2 regions of the Micromonospora mangrovicola genome follow, and region 1 is predicted to be linked to the other one. Evidence: riboswitches for the same ligand, from Rfam matches in the RefSeq annotation. Region 1 holds a riboswitch; the other holds the start of a gene.
What was found. Region 1 has a riboswitch for thiamine pyrophosphate ahead of thiE (thiamine phosphate synthase). Riboswitches for the same ligand answer to the same signal wherever they lie in the genome.
Positions count from the first base shown of each region.

Region 2: linked by a shared signal. The riboswitch ahead of ACL02O_RS23125 (ECF transporter S component) and the one ahead of thiE (thiamine phosphate synthase) in region 1 are both predicted to bind thiamine pyrophosphate.

Region 1 is NZ_JBJZOG010000002.1:86,022-92,764, reverse strand. Features, by position in the region: gene thiC (phosphomethylpyrimidine synthase ThiC) at 1-875, opposite strand, end outside; gene thiD (bifunctional hydroxymethylpyrimidine kinase/phosphomethylpyrimidine kinase) at 887-1,681, opposite strand; gene ACL02O_RS01355 (thiamine phosphate synthase) at 1,678-2,286, opposite strand; gene ACL02O_RS01350 (thiazole synthase) at 2,373-3,152, opposite strand; gene thiS (sulfur carrier protein ThiS) at 3,149-3,349, opposite strand; gene thiO (glycine oxidase ThiO) at 3,340-4,521, opposite strand; gene thiE (thiamine phosphate synthase) at 4,515-5,141, opposite strand; TPP riboswitch at 5,136-5,244, opposite strand; gene ACL02O_RS01330 (aldo/keto reductase) at 5,489-6,451, opposite strand; gene ACL02O_RS01325 (nucleotidyltransferase domain-containing protein) at 6,576-6,743, opposite strand, start outside.
Region 2 is NZ_JBJZOG010000065.1:10,820-17,562, reverse strand. Features, by position in the region: gene ACL02O_RS23140 (hypothetical protein) at 168-434, shown strand; gene ACL02O_RS23135 (energy-coupling factor transporter transmembrane component T family protein) at 583-1,383, opposite strand; gene ACL02O_RS23130 (ABC transporter ATP-binding protein) at 1,380-2,798, opposite strand; gene ACL02O_RS23125 (ECF transporter S component) at 2,912-3,496, opposite strand; TPP riboswitch at 3,573-3,681, opposite strand; gene ACL02O_RS23120 (hypothetical protein) at 3,737-3,991, shown strand; gene ACL02O_RS23115 (alpha/beta fold hydrolase) at 4,038-4,862, shown strand; gene ACL02O_RS23110 (AAC(3) family N-acetyltransferase) at 4,859-5,671, shown strand; gene ACL02O_RS23105 (sugar isomerase domain-containing protein) at 5,668-6,417, shown strand; gene ACL02O_RS23100 (DUF6328 family protein) at 6,523-6,743, shown strand, end outside.

The DNA of each region.
Region 1 (6,743 bases):
TAGCGGGCCAGGATCTCGCACAGCTCGCGGAAGTTGGTGTAGAGGAAGTTCTCCTCGTGGTGCGCCAGGCACCAGGCCGCCATGATCGAACCGCCCCGGGAGACGATTCCGGTCACCCGGTCCACGGCGAGGGGCACGTACGGCAGCAGCACCCCGGCGTGCACCGTCATGTAGTCGACGCCCTGCTCGGCCTGCTCGACGACGGTCTCCCGGAACACCTCCCAGCTCAGCTTCACCGGGTCGCCGCCGACCTTCTCCAGCGCCTGGTAGATCGGCACGGTGCCGATCGGCACCGGCGAGTTCCGCACGATCGCCTCGCGGGTCTCGTGGATCCGCTTGCCGGTGGACAGGTCCATCACCGTGTCCGCTCCCCACCGGGTGGCCCAGGTCAGCTTCTCGACCTCCTCGGCGACCGAGGAGGTGACCGCCGAGGTGCCGATGTTGGCGTTCACCTTCACCAGGAACGCCTTGCCGATGATCGCCGGCTCGCACTCCGGGTGGTTGACGTTGAGCGGCAGGACCGCCCGCCCGGCCGCGATCTCGTCGCGGACGAACTCCGGCGCGACGCCCTCCCGGATCGCAACGAACTCCATCTCCGGCGTGACGACCCCGGCCCGGGCGTACGCGAGCTGCGTCGGGCGTTTCCCGTCCACGCCCGCCAGCGGCGTCCCGGCGCCCCGCGCCGGGGCGACGTCGCCCCGCCCGGCGATCCACGGCCCGCGCAGCGGCGGCAACCCGACCTCCGGGTCGGAGCCGGGACCCGAGGTGTCGTAGAGCCGGACCGGCGGGTTCCCCCCGGCCAGGTCCACCTCGGCGAACGGCACCCGGAGGTCCGACCGCGACCCCTCCACGTAGACCTTGCGACGTGCCTGCATGACAGCCTCCCTCATGGTCGACAGGACCAGCCGAAGTGGTCCAGCGGGCCGCGTCCCGCGCCCAGTTCCCAGTGCCGCGCACCGGTCAGCGCGCGGGTCACGTACTCCTTGGCGGCGGCGACCGCGACCGGCACCGGGTCGCCGGCCGCCAGCCGAGCGGCGATCGCCGCCGAGAATGAACATCCGGTGCCGTGGTTGTGGCGGGTGGCCACGCGGGGCGCCCGCAGCAGCGTGGTCGTCCCCGCACCGACCAGCACGTCCACCGACTCGCCGTCGACGTCCACGTCCCCGCCGGTCACCACCACGTGCGCCGGGCCGCCGGCGGCCAGGGCCTCGGCCGCCGCGACCATCTCCTCGACCGTGCCCACCCGGCGTCCGGTGAGCGCCGCGGCCTCCGCGCGGTTCGGCGTCGCCACCTCGGCGTACGGGAGCAGCCGTTCCACCGCCTCCACCACGCCGAGCCGGTGTCCACTGGTGGCGACCAGCACCGGGTCGACGACCAGCCGGGGCAGCCGGCCGGCCCGTGCCGCCTCGGCCACCGCCTCGGCGACCGCCGGGGTGCCGAGCATGCCGGTCTTCACCGCGCGGACCGCGAAGTCGCCGAGCACGCTGTCGAGCTGGTCGCGGACGGTCTGCGGGGGCAGCGGCAGGACGGCGTCGACGTCCCGGGTGTTCTGCGCGGTGACGGCGGTGAGCACGCTGGTGCCGTACGCGCCGAGGGCGGCGAAGACCTTGAGGTCGGCCTGGATGCCGGCGCCCCCGCCGGAGTCCGAGCCGGCGATGGTGAGGATCGTTTTCGGCGTCACTCGTCCCCCCGGCTTGCGGTGACCGCCTCGTTGAAGGCGCTGCCCAGCGTGGTGGCCGTCCGGGTGGGGTCGTCGGCTCGCATGAGCGCGCCGAGCACGGCCACCCCGGCGGCGCCTGCCCCGACGCACGCCGTCACCTGCTCGGGCGTCTCGATGCCGCCGAGGGCCAGGACCGGGACCGGGCTGGCGTCGATCAGCTCGGCGAGTCCGGCCGCGCCGAGGGGCGGGCCGTAACCGGGTTTGGTCCTGGTCGGAAAGACCGGCGACAGCGTCGCGTAGTCCTCGGTGGTGAGCCGGGCGAGTTCCGCCTCGTCGTGGCAGGAGCGGCCGACCAGGCCGACGCGCGGCGGCGGGTAGGGGCCGGCGGCGGGCAGGTGCACGGCGTCCCCGTCGAGGGGGTCGGGTCCGGCGACGACCAGCGTTCCGCCGACGCCGGCCAGGATCGCGCGCAGCTCGACGGCGAGGGCGGCCCGCTCGGCGCGCGGCAGGTCCTTCTCCCGCAGCACCACCCAGCGCACTCCCCCGGCGACCGCCCCCGCGACCACCTCGACGAGCGCCCTCCGCGCCATCCGCCGGTCGGTCAGCAGCACCACGCCCGACGGCACGGCAGCACGCGGGATCTCGGCGGGTTGCGGCCCCCGGAAGGGCCGCCCTTCTCCGGGGTCCGCGACCGCGACGGCCGACGAGCGCGTCACAGCTCGGGCCGCCCGTCGTCCGGGGTGGAGGCGAGGGCGTGGAAGCGGCGGGCGATCCGGCCCGCCCGGTGGGCGAGGTGCCCGGCCGTCACCGCGTACCGCATGGCGGTGGCCATCGCCACCGGGTCCGCCGCCCGGGTGACCGCGCTGGCCAGCAGCACCGCGTCGCAGCCCAGCTCCATCGCGAGCGCCGCGTCCGAGGCGGTGCCGATGCCGGCGTCCAGGATCACCGGCACGGCCACGCTCTGCCGGATCAGCCGGATGTGGTGCGGGTTGCTCACCCCCAGCCCGGAGCCGATCGGGGCGCCGGCCGGCATCACCGCCGCGCACCCCACGTCGGCCAGCCGCCGGGCCAGCACCGGATCGTCCGAGGTGTACGGCAGCACGGTGAACCCTTCCGCGACCAGTTCCTCCGCCGCCCGCAGCAGCTCCACCCCGTCCGGCAGCAGGGTGCGCTCGTCCCCGATCACCTCCAGCTTCACCCAGTCGGTGCCGAACGCCTCCCGGGCCAGGTGGGCCACCTTGACCGCCTCCGCCGCGGTATGGCAACCCGCCGTGTTCGGCAGCACCCGTACGCCGCAGCGGTCCAACAGGTCGAGCAGCCCGCCCGCGGTGCCCGGGGCGGTGTCCACCCGCCGCAACGCCACCGTGACCAGCTCGGTACCGGAGGCCCGGACGGCCTGCTCCAACACGTGCAGGTTGGCCGCGCCGCCGGTGCCGAGGATGAGCCGGGAGCCGAAGTCGACCCCGCCGAGTTCGAACGGCATCCCGCTCACCCGCCCTGGGCGGCGCTGAGCACCTCGACCCGGTCGCCGTCCCGCAGCACGGTCGCCGACCAGCCACCGCGCGGCACCACCTCGCCGTTGACCGCGACGGCGAGTCCGCGCTGCTGGTCGGTGACCGTGCGGACGACGTCCGCGACGCTCGTCCCGCCGGGCACCTCACGCCCGGCACCGTTGACGATCAGTTGCACGTCTCCTCCTCGCTGGCGGATGCGGGCCGGCCCCGGCCCACGGTGGCCGGCGACGCGGCGCCGGCGAACCGGTCGGGGGTGAAGGGGGCGAGCAGCGGGTCCGGCTCGCCGGTGACGATCAGCTCGGTGACCAGGTCGGCGGTGACCGGGGTGAGCACGATGCCGTGCCGGTGGTGTCCGGTGGCGGCGAGCACGCCCGGCCGGCCGGGCAGCGCCCCGAGGATCGGCGCGTTGTCCGGCGTGCCGGGACGCAGCCCGGCGGACGTCTCCACCAGCTCGTACTCGGCCAGCCCGGGGACCAGGTCCACGGCCGCGCGGAGTAGCCGCAGCACCGCCCCGCCGGTCACCTCCGTGTCGGCACGTTCCTCGACGGTCGCGCCGACCACCACCTCGCCGCTGTCCCGGGGCACCAGGTAGACCGACTCGCCGTCCGCGTACCCCCGGATCACGTGCCGGAAGTCCGGTGCGCCGGGACCGGGCGCGCGGAGCCGGAGCACCTGGCCCTTCACCGGCCGGACCGGGAGCCCGGTGAGCGCCGCCGCGCCGCAACCGGCGGCGACCACGGTGACCCGGGCGTCCACCTGGGACAGGTCACCGACCGCGCCGGGCCGCCACACCGCGCCGGCCCGCTCGGCCGCGGCCCGCAACGCGGTGACCAGCCGGCGCGGGTCGACCTGATGGTCGCCGGGGGCGACCGCGCCGCCGCGCACCCGCGGGGCCAGCGCCGGTTCGCGGTCCCGCAGCTCCGAGGGGCGCAACGGCGTGATCGGCAGCCCCAGTCCCTGCTGGTACGTCCAGAGCCGGCCCGCCTCGGCCAGATCGTCGGCGGTCAGCCCGACCACCAGGGTGCCGTCGGTGCGGTACCCGAATTCGGCCCCGGCGGCCTCGGCCAGCTCGGCGGCGAAGCCGGGCCAGCGGGCGGCGGACTCGGCGAGCAGCCCGGTCAGCTTCCGCTCGCCGAAGTACGCCTCGGCGACCGGTGCCAGCATGCCCGCGGCGACGTGCGACGCCCCGGAGCCGGGTGCCGGATCGTGGACGACGACGCGCAGCCCGCGCTGCGCGCAGCGCCACGCGACCGCCAGCCCCACCGGCCCCGCCCCCACCACGGCGACGTCCGCGCGAGCGGGCCCCCGGTTGACGCCTCCGGTGGGGGAGGGCCCCCCGCTCAACACGCGAGTGCCCCGAGCAGCTCGGCCGCCGCCCGGGCGGGATCACCCGCCTGCGAGAGCGCCCCGACCACCGCCACCCCGTACGCCCCGGCGGCCCGCAGCGCCGGCACCGCCGCGGCGGTCACCCCGCCGATCGCGATCACCGGCACCGCCACCGCCGCGGCGACCGCGCGTACCCCTTCCAGGCCGATCGGATCGGGCAACCCGGTCTTGGTGGTGGTGGCGTGGCAGGGGCCGACACCCAGGTAGCTCGCGCCGGCGGCGACCGCCTCCGCGGCGGCCACCGGCTCCCGGGCGGTCGCGCCGAGCACGGCGCCGGCACCGAGCACCCGGCGGGCCGCCCCCACCGGCAGATCGTCCGCCCCGACGTGGCCACCTGCGGCGTCCACCGCCAGCGCCACGTGCAGCCGGTCGTTGACCAGGCACGACGCCCCGTACGGCCGGCACAGCGCGACCACCTGCCGGGCCAGCTCGTACGCCTCGCGGTCGGTGGCGTCGTCCTCCACCCGGACCTGGACGACCAGCTCGGCACGGGCCACCGGCAGGGCGGCGCGCAGCACGCCGAGCGGGTCCCGCCCCGGCCGGGTGTCGGTGATCAGATGCAGTCGTCCCAGGGACGGCACGGCAACACTCCTCCCTGCGCCGGCATTACCCGGATCAGGTTCGACGGTCGGGGGCTTCCAGCCCCCCTCTCAGCCCGGTGCACCGGGCTCCCGTGGGTCACTTGCGGCCTACCGTACGACGTTCCCCGGGATCCGCCAAGGGCGGGTGACACTTTTCCCACCCACCGTCCCGCATGGAGGGCCGGGACAACGGGTGACCGTCCATTCACGCCATGCTGTCCGGATGCCCTTGACCGCACCTGCCCCCGACGGTTGTCGCACCTGCCGCTCCGGTGTCGCACCTGCCGTTCCGGGCCGGACAGCACGCTGCCCCGGCGCCGTCGGCGCCGGGGCAGCGGAGATCCCGGTCAGAGGAGGGCGTCGAGGGCATCCAGGTCCTCGTCGGTGGGCTGCCAGGTGCCCGCCTCCGCGTTGGCGCGCACCTGCGCGGCGGTGGTGGCCCCGGCGATCACCGAGGTCACCGCCGGCCGGGCCGCGAGCCCGCCGATGGCCACCTGGAGCACGGTGAGCCCGCGCTCGGCCGCGTACGCCTCGATCGCCTCGATGGTGTCCCAGTCCGCCGCCGCCAGCCGCTCGGCGTAGCGGCCGCCGCCGGAGAGCCGGCTGCCGGCCGGGGGCGCCTCACCCCGCTTGTACTTGCCGGTGAGCAGGCCGTTCGCGAGGGGGAAGAACGGCAGCATGCCCAGGCCGAACCGCTCGCAGGCCGGGACGACCTCCGCCTCGACGGACCGCTGCAGAAGGTTGTAGTGGTTCTGTGCGGAGATGAACCGGGTACGGCCCTGGGAGGAGGCGGTCCAGTCGGCGTCGGCGATCTGCCAGCCGGCGAAGTTCGAGTTGCCGAGGTAGCGGACCTTACCGGCGCGGACCAGGTCGTCCAGCGCGGCGAGGGTCTCGTCGATCGGGGTCTCCGGGTCGGGCTCGTGCATCTGGTACAGGTCGATGTGATCGGTACCGAGCCGGCGCAGCGACGCCTCGACCGCGCGGGCGATGTACCGGCGGGCACCCCGGGCGCCGTGGTCCGGCCCGTTGAGGCCGTGCATGTCCATGCCGAACTTGGTGGCGACCACCACGTCGTCACGGCGTCCCTTGAGCGCCTGGCCGAGCAGCTCCTCGGAGCCGCCCTGGGGCTCGCCGTAGATGTCGGCGGTGTCGAAGAAGTTGATCCCGGCGTCGAGCGCGGCGTCGACCACCGCGCGGGTGCCGTCGAGGTCGAGTTTGCGGCCGAAGTTGTTGCAGCCGATGCCGACCACGGACACCACGAGCCCGGAGTCGCCCAACCGGCGGTAGGTCATCTCAGTCACGAGATCCACCCTATGCCGCCCGCCACGGGACCACCGGCGGCGCCGGTGGGCCCGGTCGGCCTCCCGGGTGAGTCGTTCACGACATCAGGTTCGTAGCGGCCCCGACACCTCGCCGCCGCCGACCACCGGCCCCTCAACCGAGCACGTCGGCGACCAGCCCCCGCGCCTCCGCCAGCGTCCGGGCCAGCTCCACCGGGGTACGCCCGACCGCGCCGAGCAGGGCCTGCGCCCGGGAGGCGAAGTCGGGCGGCGCGCCCGGCAGCCGCCCCGCCGAGGCGATCATGCCCTTCTCGTTGACCAG
Region 2 (6,743 bases), on a different contig from region 1:
GCCCTTCTCCGAGCCCGGTCCACCGCCCCGCCGTGGACCCGTCCTGCTCCGGGCGTCCGCATGCCTCCCCACCGCCGTCGGTAGTGGTGTCTGTCGTGGTCGGACCCGCCGGAGCTCGTTCGCTCGCCGCGCCGTGCCGGCGCGGCCGACAGACCGGAGGTCAGCGGATGCCCGCCAAGCGCAGTTCGAAGAAGTCCCGCAAGCCGTCGCCGTCCCTGGCGGACGTGACCCCGACGGATCTCGACGCCCGCACGGTGACGCCGGTCGAGGTGCCCGTCGCCGTGCCCACCTCGTCCGGGTCGGCCCCGTCCGGGTCGAGCCCGTCCGCCGCGAGGCTGCCGAAGGCCGGCCCGCCGGTGGGCCGCGACGCCCGGCTGGCCGGGCGCAGCCAGCGCACCGGCCAGACCCGCTTCTACGCCTTCCGGCGCAGCTGACCGGCCCTTGATCCACTCGGGTTGCGGCAGCCCGGGCTATCCCGCCCTGCGGAGGCCGCGACATGCCGTAACCCGAGTGGATCCCCCAGGCCGAGCCGGCCGAGCCGGCCCAAGCTCGGCGGGGCCGGGCGGGGTGGATCGCGCCCGGTCAGCCGATCAGCGGGCGGAAGGTGCCCAGCAGCACGCTGGCCGTCAGCGCCGCGCCGGCCAGTACCGCCGCGCCGACGATCAGCAGCCCGTCCGCCCGGGTGAAGCGGTGCCGCCGGGCGATCGTCCGCGGGGTGCCGGCGTCGAAGCCCCGGGCGTCCATCGCGACCGCCAGCCGGGTGCCGCGCCGGATCGCCCCGACCAGCAGCGCGAACGCCGTCGACACGAAGAGCCGCAGCCGGGCCACCGGGTTGCGGCCGGCGTCCACGCCCCGGGCCCGCCGGGCCATGCTGATCATGCGCCATTCCTGCTCCAGGAGCGGCACCAGCCGGAACGCGGCGAGCGCGCCGATGGCGAACCGGGCCGGCGCCTTAGCGTTCTGGATCAGCGCGTCGGCCAGGTCGGTGGCGTCGGTGGTGGCGAAGACGATGATCCCGGGCAGCGCCACCGCGAGCATGCGCAGCACCAGCCCCAGCGCGGTGACCAGCACCCCCTGGGTGACCAGCACCGGGCCGGCGTCGACCAGCACCGGTCCGGAGCGGTCGGCGGCGAACAGCACCAGGGTCACCAGGACGCCGCCGGCGCTGGCGAGCAGCGGCCAGGCCCGCCGGGCCAGCACCCTGTACCGGATGCCGAACAGCGGCAGCGCCGCCAACTCGACCGCGATGGCGATCGCCGGTGCCACCGGGTCCAGGGTGGCGATCAGGACGAACGAGAAGACCAGCGCGGCGGCCAGCTTCGCCACCGGGTTGCGCCGGGCCAGCGGCGCGCCCGGCACGGCGACCGGTTCCACCCCGATCATGCGCGCCGCTCCAGGGTGACGGTCCGGTCGGCCAGCGCCGCGACGAAGTCCGTGTCGTGGGTGACCGCGACGACGCCGTGACCGCCGTCGCGCAGCTCGGCGAAGAGGTCGACCAGCTCCCGCCAGGTCCGTCGGTCCTGGCCGAAGGTGGGTTCGTCGCAGATGAGCAGGCGCGGCGCGGTGGCCAGGGCGGTCGCCACGCTCAGCCGCCGCGCCTCGCCGCCGGAGAGGGTGTACGGGTTGGCCCCGGCCAGCCCGGCCAGGCCGAGCCGGTCGAGCAGGCCGTCCACGGTGGCCCGTACCGCCGCCTCGTCCTGCCCGGTTCGGCGCGGCCCGAGGGCCAGCTCGTCCCGGACCGTGCCGGTGACGAACTGGTGCTCGGGATCCTGGAAGACCGAGCCGATCCGCCGGGCCAGGGCGGGCGCGCGCCACCGGTGCGGGGGAGTGCGGGCGTCCCGGCCGGCCAGCGCTTCCGTCGCGGTGGCCGCACCGGTGCCGGGGCGGAGCAGGCCGCCGATCAGCAGCGCGAGGGTGGACTTGCCGGCGCCGTTCGGGCCGAGGACGGCGAGCACCTCGCCGGCACGTACCCGGAGGTCGGTGGGGTCGAGCCGGGGCGGCAGGCCGAGCCGGTCCGCGGCGAGCAGCAGCTCGCCGGCCGGCGCGGTGGCGGGCCGGTGCGGCACGGTACGGCCGGGCACCCAGACGCCGGCCGCGGCGAGCGCGTCGCCGTGCGCGGCGAAGACCACCTCGGGCGGCCCGTCGAACCGCACCCCGCCCCCGGCCTCCAGCACCACCACCCGGTCGACCAGCGGCAACGCCTCGGCGACGCGGTGCTCGACCAGGATCAGCGTGGTGTCGGCGTCGAGCGCGTCGGCGACCGCCTGCCGGACCAGGGCCCCGCCGGCCGGGTCGAGGTTGGCGGTCGGCTCGTCGAGCAGCAGCAGCCCCGGGCGCAGGGCGAGCGCCCCGGCCAGCGCCAGGCGTTGCTGTTCGCCCCCGGAGAGCGCGGCGGTGGGCCGGTCCCGGGGGTACGGGAAGCCGACCCGGCGCAGCGCCTCGTCCACCCGGGGCCAGATGTCCTCGGCCGGTACGCCCCGGTTCTCCAGCCCGAACGCGACGTCGTCGCCGGAGCGGGCCATCACCAGTTGGGTCTCCGGGTCCTGGAAGACGATGCCGACCCGTTCCCGGGCCTTGCGCGGGTCGAGCCCGTCGATCTCGACGGTGCCCTCCTGCTCGCCGGAGTCCTCCGGCAGCAGCCCGGCGAGCGCGGCCAGCAGGGTGCTCTTGCCGGCTCCCGAGGGTCCCAGGAGCAACACCCGCTCGCCGGCCTCGACGCGCAGGTCCACCCCGCGCACCGCCCACTGCCGGCGCCCGGCGTGCCGCCACCCGAAACGCCGCACCACCAGCGCGCTCACCCGAGCCTCCTTCCCGGCCCCCGGGCCGCCCCGGCCCCGCCGATCATGAGGCTGGCGGCGGTTCCGGAGATCCACACCACAACCAGCCTCATGATCAATTCGGGGTGGGGTGGTCAGACCGTGGCGCGGTCGCGGCCGGCGGGGAAGCGGTCCAGGACGCCGGTGTCGGCCAGCGCGCGGGTGAGGAAGAACGAGCCCAGGCCGGCGATCACGGTGGCGCTGACGATGGTCAGCAGGGCGTACGGGATGCGGTAGCTGACCAGTTCGTAGGCCTTGTTCCAGTAGACGAAGTCGAAGATCGCCGCGCTCAGGCCGGTCAGCGCGCCGGCCAGCAGGGCGGTCGGCAGCCGGTACGAGCGGTAGCGGAAGGCGGCGAACGCCAGCTCGGCGCCGACACCCTGCATCAGCCCCTGCACGATGACGATGCCACCCCACTGGCTGCCCAGCAGCGCCGAGATGATCGCCGCGACCAGCTCGCAGTAGAGCGAGGCGCCGGGCTTGCGGATGACCAGGCCACCGAGCACGGCCGGCACCAGCCAGACGCCGTAGATCAGGGTCTGGGCCGGCGGGAAGAAGGCGAAGGCGGCGTCGGTGGCGCCCCAGAGCAGGCCCCAGGCCCAGAAGATGACGCCGAAGGCGACCGCGATCACCGATGCGACCACGATGTCGATGGTGCGCCAGCGGTTGTTGTTGTCCATTGATGAGCTCCCAGTTCTGCGTGGACGAACCAGGAGAAGACGCACGCCGCGCCCGGGATCACCGGACGGCGGCGCGGCTGGAGGTCGACCGAACTCCCTGCGCTGGCATTACCCAGATCAGGTACCGAGGGTCTGCGGGCACCCGGCCCGCACTCTCAGCGCTGTGCGCTCCCCTGTCGGATGTGAAGTTGTCTCGGCAGACGCTAACACCAGCTGGCGGGGGCGTGTCACCCTGCACCCGTGCCGCCGAACTCAACGCGCCGAGATCAACTCCTGGCCCTGCTCGGCGCGTTCCTGGGGCTGCTGCCGCTGGCGCTGGCCGTGCTGGTCACCGCCGCACCCCGGGGCGACTGGCGGGCGCTGCGCTACCTGCTGCCGGTGCTCGGCATCGGCCTGTTCGCGACCCTTGCCGGGTGGCTGCGGCAGCGGTCCCGGGCCGCGTACGACCGGGACCGGGCGGCCGGCCGGCTCCGGTGGTGGCGGGTCCGCCCCTGACCGTCGGCCCCGCTGCCCGCCGCGCCGACTGGGTAGGCTGCCGATCATGCGGGTCGACGCGCGAGGTCTGACGTTCGAGGTACGCACCGGCGGTCCCGAGGACGGCGAACCCGTCCTGCTGCTGCACGGCTTCCCGCAGCACGGCGGGGAGTGGGACGAGGTGGTGCCCGCGCTGCACGCCACCGGGTTACGCACCTACGCGCCCGACCAGCGCGGCTACTCGCCGGACGCCCGGCCGGGCGCCGTCGAGGCGTACCGCATCCCGGAGCTGGTGGCCGACGCGGCCGCCCTGCTCGACGCGCTCGGGATCACCGCCGCCCACCTGGTCGGCCACGACTGGGGGGCGATCGTGGCCTGGGGGCTCGCGGCGGCGTACCCGGAGCGGGTGCGCACGCTGACCGCGGTGTCGGTGCCGCACCCGGCGGCGATGGGCCACGCGCTCGCCACCGACCCGCAGCAGAAGGCCCGCTCCTCCTACATCGCGCTGTTCCGCAAGCCGGGCAAGGCGGAGCAGGTGCTGCTGGCGTTCCGCGCGGCGACCCTGCGGCGGATGCTCGGCGGGGTCGGCGACGCCGCCCGGGTGGCCCGCTACGCCGACCCGATGCGCGAGCCCGGCGCGCTGACCGCCGCCCTGAACTGGTACCGCGCCATGACCGGGGCGGACATGAAGGCCGTCGGGCCGGTGGCGGTGCCGACGACGTTCGTCTGGAGCGACCGGGACATCGCGATCGGCCGGACCGCCGCCCAGGCGTGCGCCGGGCACGTCACCGGCGACTACCGCTTCGTCACGCTCACCGGCGTGACCCACTGGATTCCCGACCAGTCCCCCGCGCCGCTGGCCGAGGCGATCCTCGCCCGCGTCGGCGGATGATCGCCGCCGACGCGCCGGGCGGCCCGCACACCCGCGCGTCGCTCGCCGCCCAGCTCCGCACCCTCGGCGTACGCCCCGGCGGGACCGTGCTGGTGCACGCCGGCCTGCGCGGCCTGGGTCTCCTCTGCGGCGGCCCGGAGGCGGTGCTGCTCGCCCTGCGCGACGTGCTCGGCCCGGACGGCACCGTGGTGGTGCCGACCCACACCCCGGAGAACAGCGACCCGGCCGGCTGGACCAACCCGCCCGTGCCGGCGCACTGGTGGCCGGTCATCCGGTCCGAGCTGCCCGGCTTCGATCCCGCGGTCACCCCGAGCCGGTTCATGGGCGCGCTCGCGGAGCTGGTCCGCACCTGGCCGGGTGCCCGGCGCAGCGACCACCCGCACGTCTCCTTCGCCGCGCTCGGGCCGGCCGCCGAGCGGATCGTCGCCGGCCACCCGCTCGCCGACATGCTGGGTGAGCGCTCCCCGCTGGCCCGCCTCTACGACCTCGACGCTGACGTGCTGCTGCTCGGCGTGGATCACGGCCCCAACACCTCGCTGCACCTGGCCGAGTACCGGCAGCCGAGCCCGCCGCAGCAGCGCTGCGGCGCGGCCGTGCTGACCGCCGACGGTGGCCGGGAGTGGGTGTGGTGGGACGACATCCGCCTGGACGCCGGGGGCTTCGACCGGCTCGGCGCCGACCTGGAGGCCGCCGGCGCGGTGCGGCTCGGGCCGGTCGGGGACGGCACTGGCCGGTTGATGAGGCAGCGGGCGGCGGTCGACTTCGCGGTGGACTGGCTGGCCCGGCACCGACGGACGGAGGAAGCATGACGGTGAGCGCCGAGGCGTACCTGGCGGTGGTGACCGAGACGATCGGCCGGGTGGCCGCCGGGCAGCGGGACGGGGTGGGCCGGGCCGCGGACCTGATCGCCGAGTCGCTGCGTGCCGACGGCGTGGTGCACGCGTTCGGCACCGGGCACTCCGAGGCCCTGGCCATGGAGATCGCCGGTCGGGCCGGCGGGTTGGTGCCCACCAACCGGATCGCCCTGCGCGACCTGGTGTTGTACGGCGGCGAGCCGGCCGACGTGCTCGGCCCGAAGCTGGAACGCGAGCCGGCGGTGGCGCACCGCCTCTACGAGCTGGCCCCGATCCGGCCGCAGGACGTCTTCGTGCTCGCCTCCAACTCCGGTGTGAACGGCGCGATGGTGGAGTTCGCGGCCATCGTGAAGGAGCGCGGGCACGCCCTGGTCGCGATCACCTCGGCGGCGCACTCCGCCCGGATGACCTCGCGCCACCCGTCCGGCCGCAAGCTGGCCGACTTCGCCGACGTGGTGCTCGACAACGGCGCCCCGTACGGCGACGCCACCCTGCCGCTGCCCGGCGGCGGCGCGGTCGGCGCGGTCTCCTCGATCACCGCCGCGCTGCTGGCGCAGCAGATCGTGGCGGAGGTGGTGGCCCGGCTGCTGGCGGCGGGGGAGCGGCCCCCGGTCTACCTGTCGGCCAACATCACCGGCGGGGACGAGCACAACGCCGAGCTGGAGGCCCGCTACGCCGGCCGGATCCGCCGGGGGGCGTGAGCGCGAGGAGTGAGCCGGTTTCGCGACCGTCCGGATCGGGCACAGGCGCTGTTGCCGGTGGGTGGGTGACACCCACCGGCAACACCGTCTTCCCGGAGGTAGTGCGTGACCAAGGAATCCGAGAAGCAGCGCTGGCAGCGCAACTTCGCCGACCTGCTCCAGGAGCTGCGGGTGGCGCAGACCGGCGTGCAGATCCTCTTCGCGTTCCTGCTCACCCTGCCGTTCAGCAACGGGTTCAACCGCACGACCGAGTTCCAGCGGGACGTCTACGTCGTCGCCCTGCTGGCGGCGGCGGCCTCCGCCGCGATGATCATCTCACCGGTCGC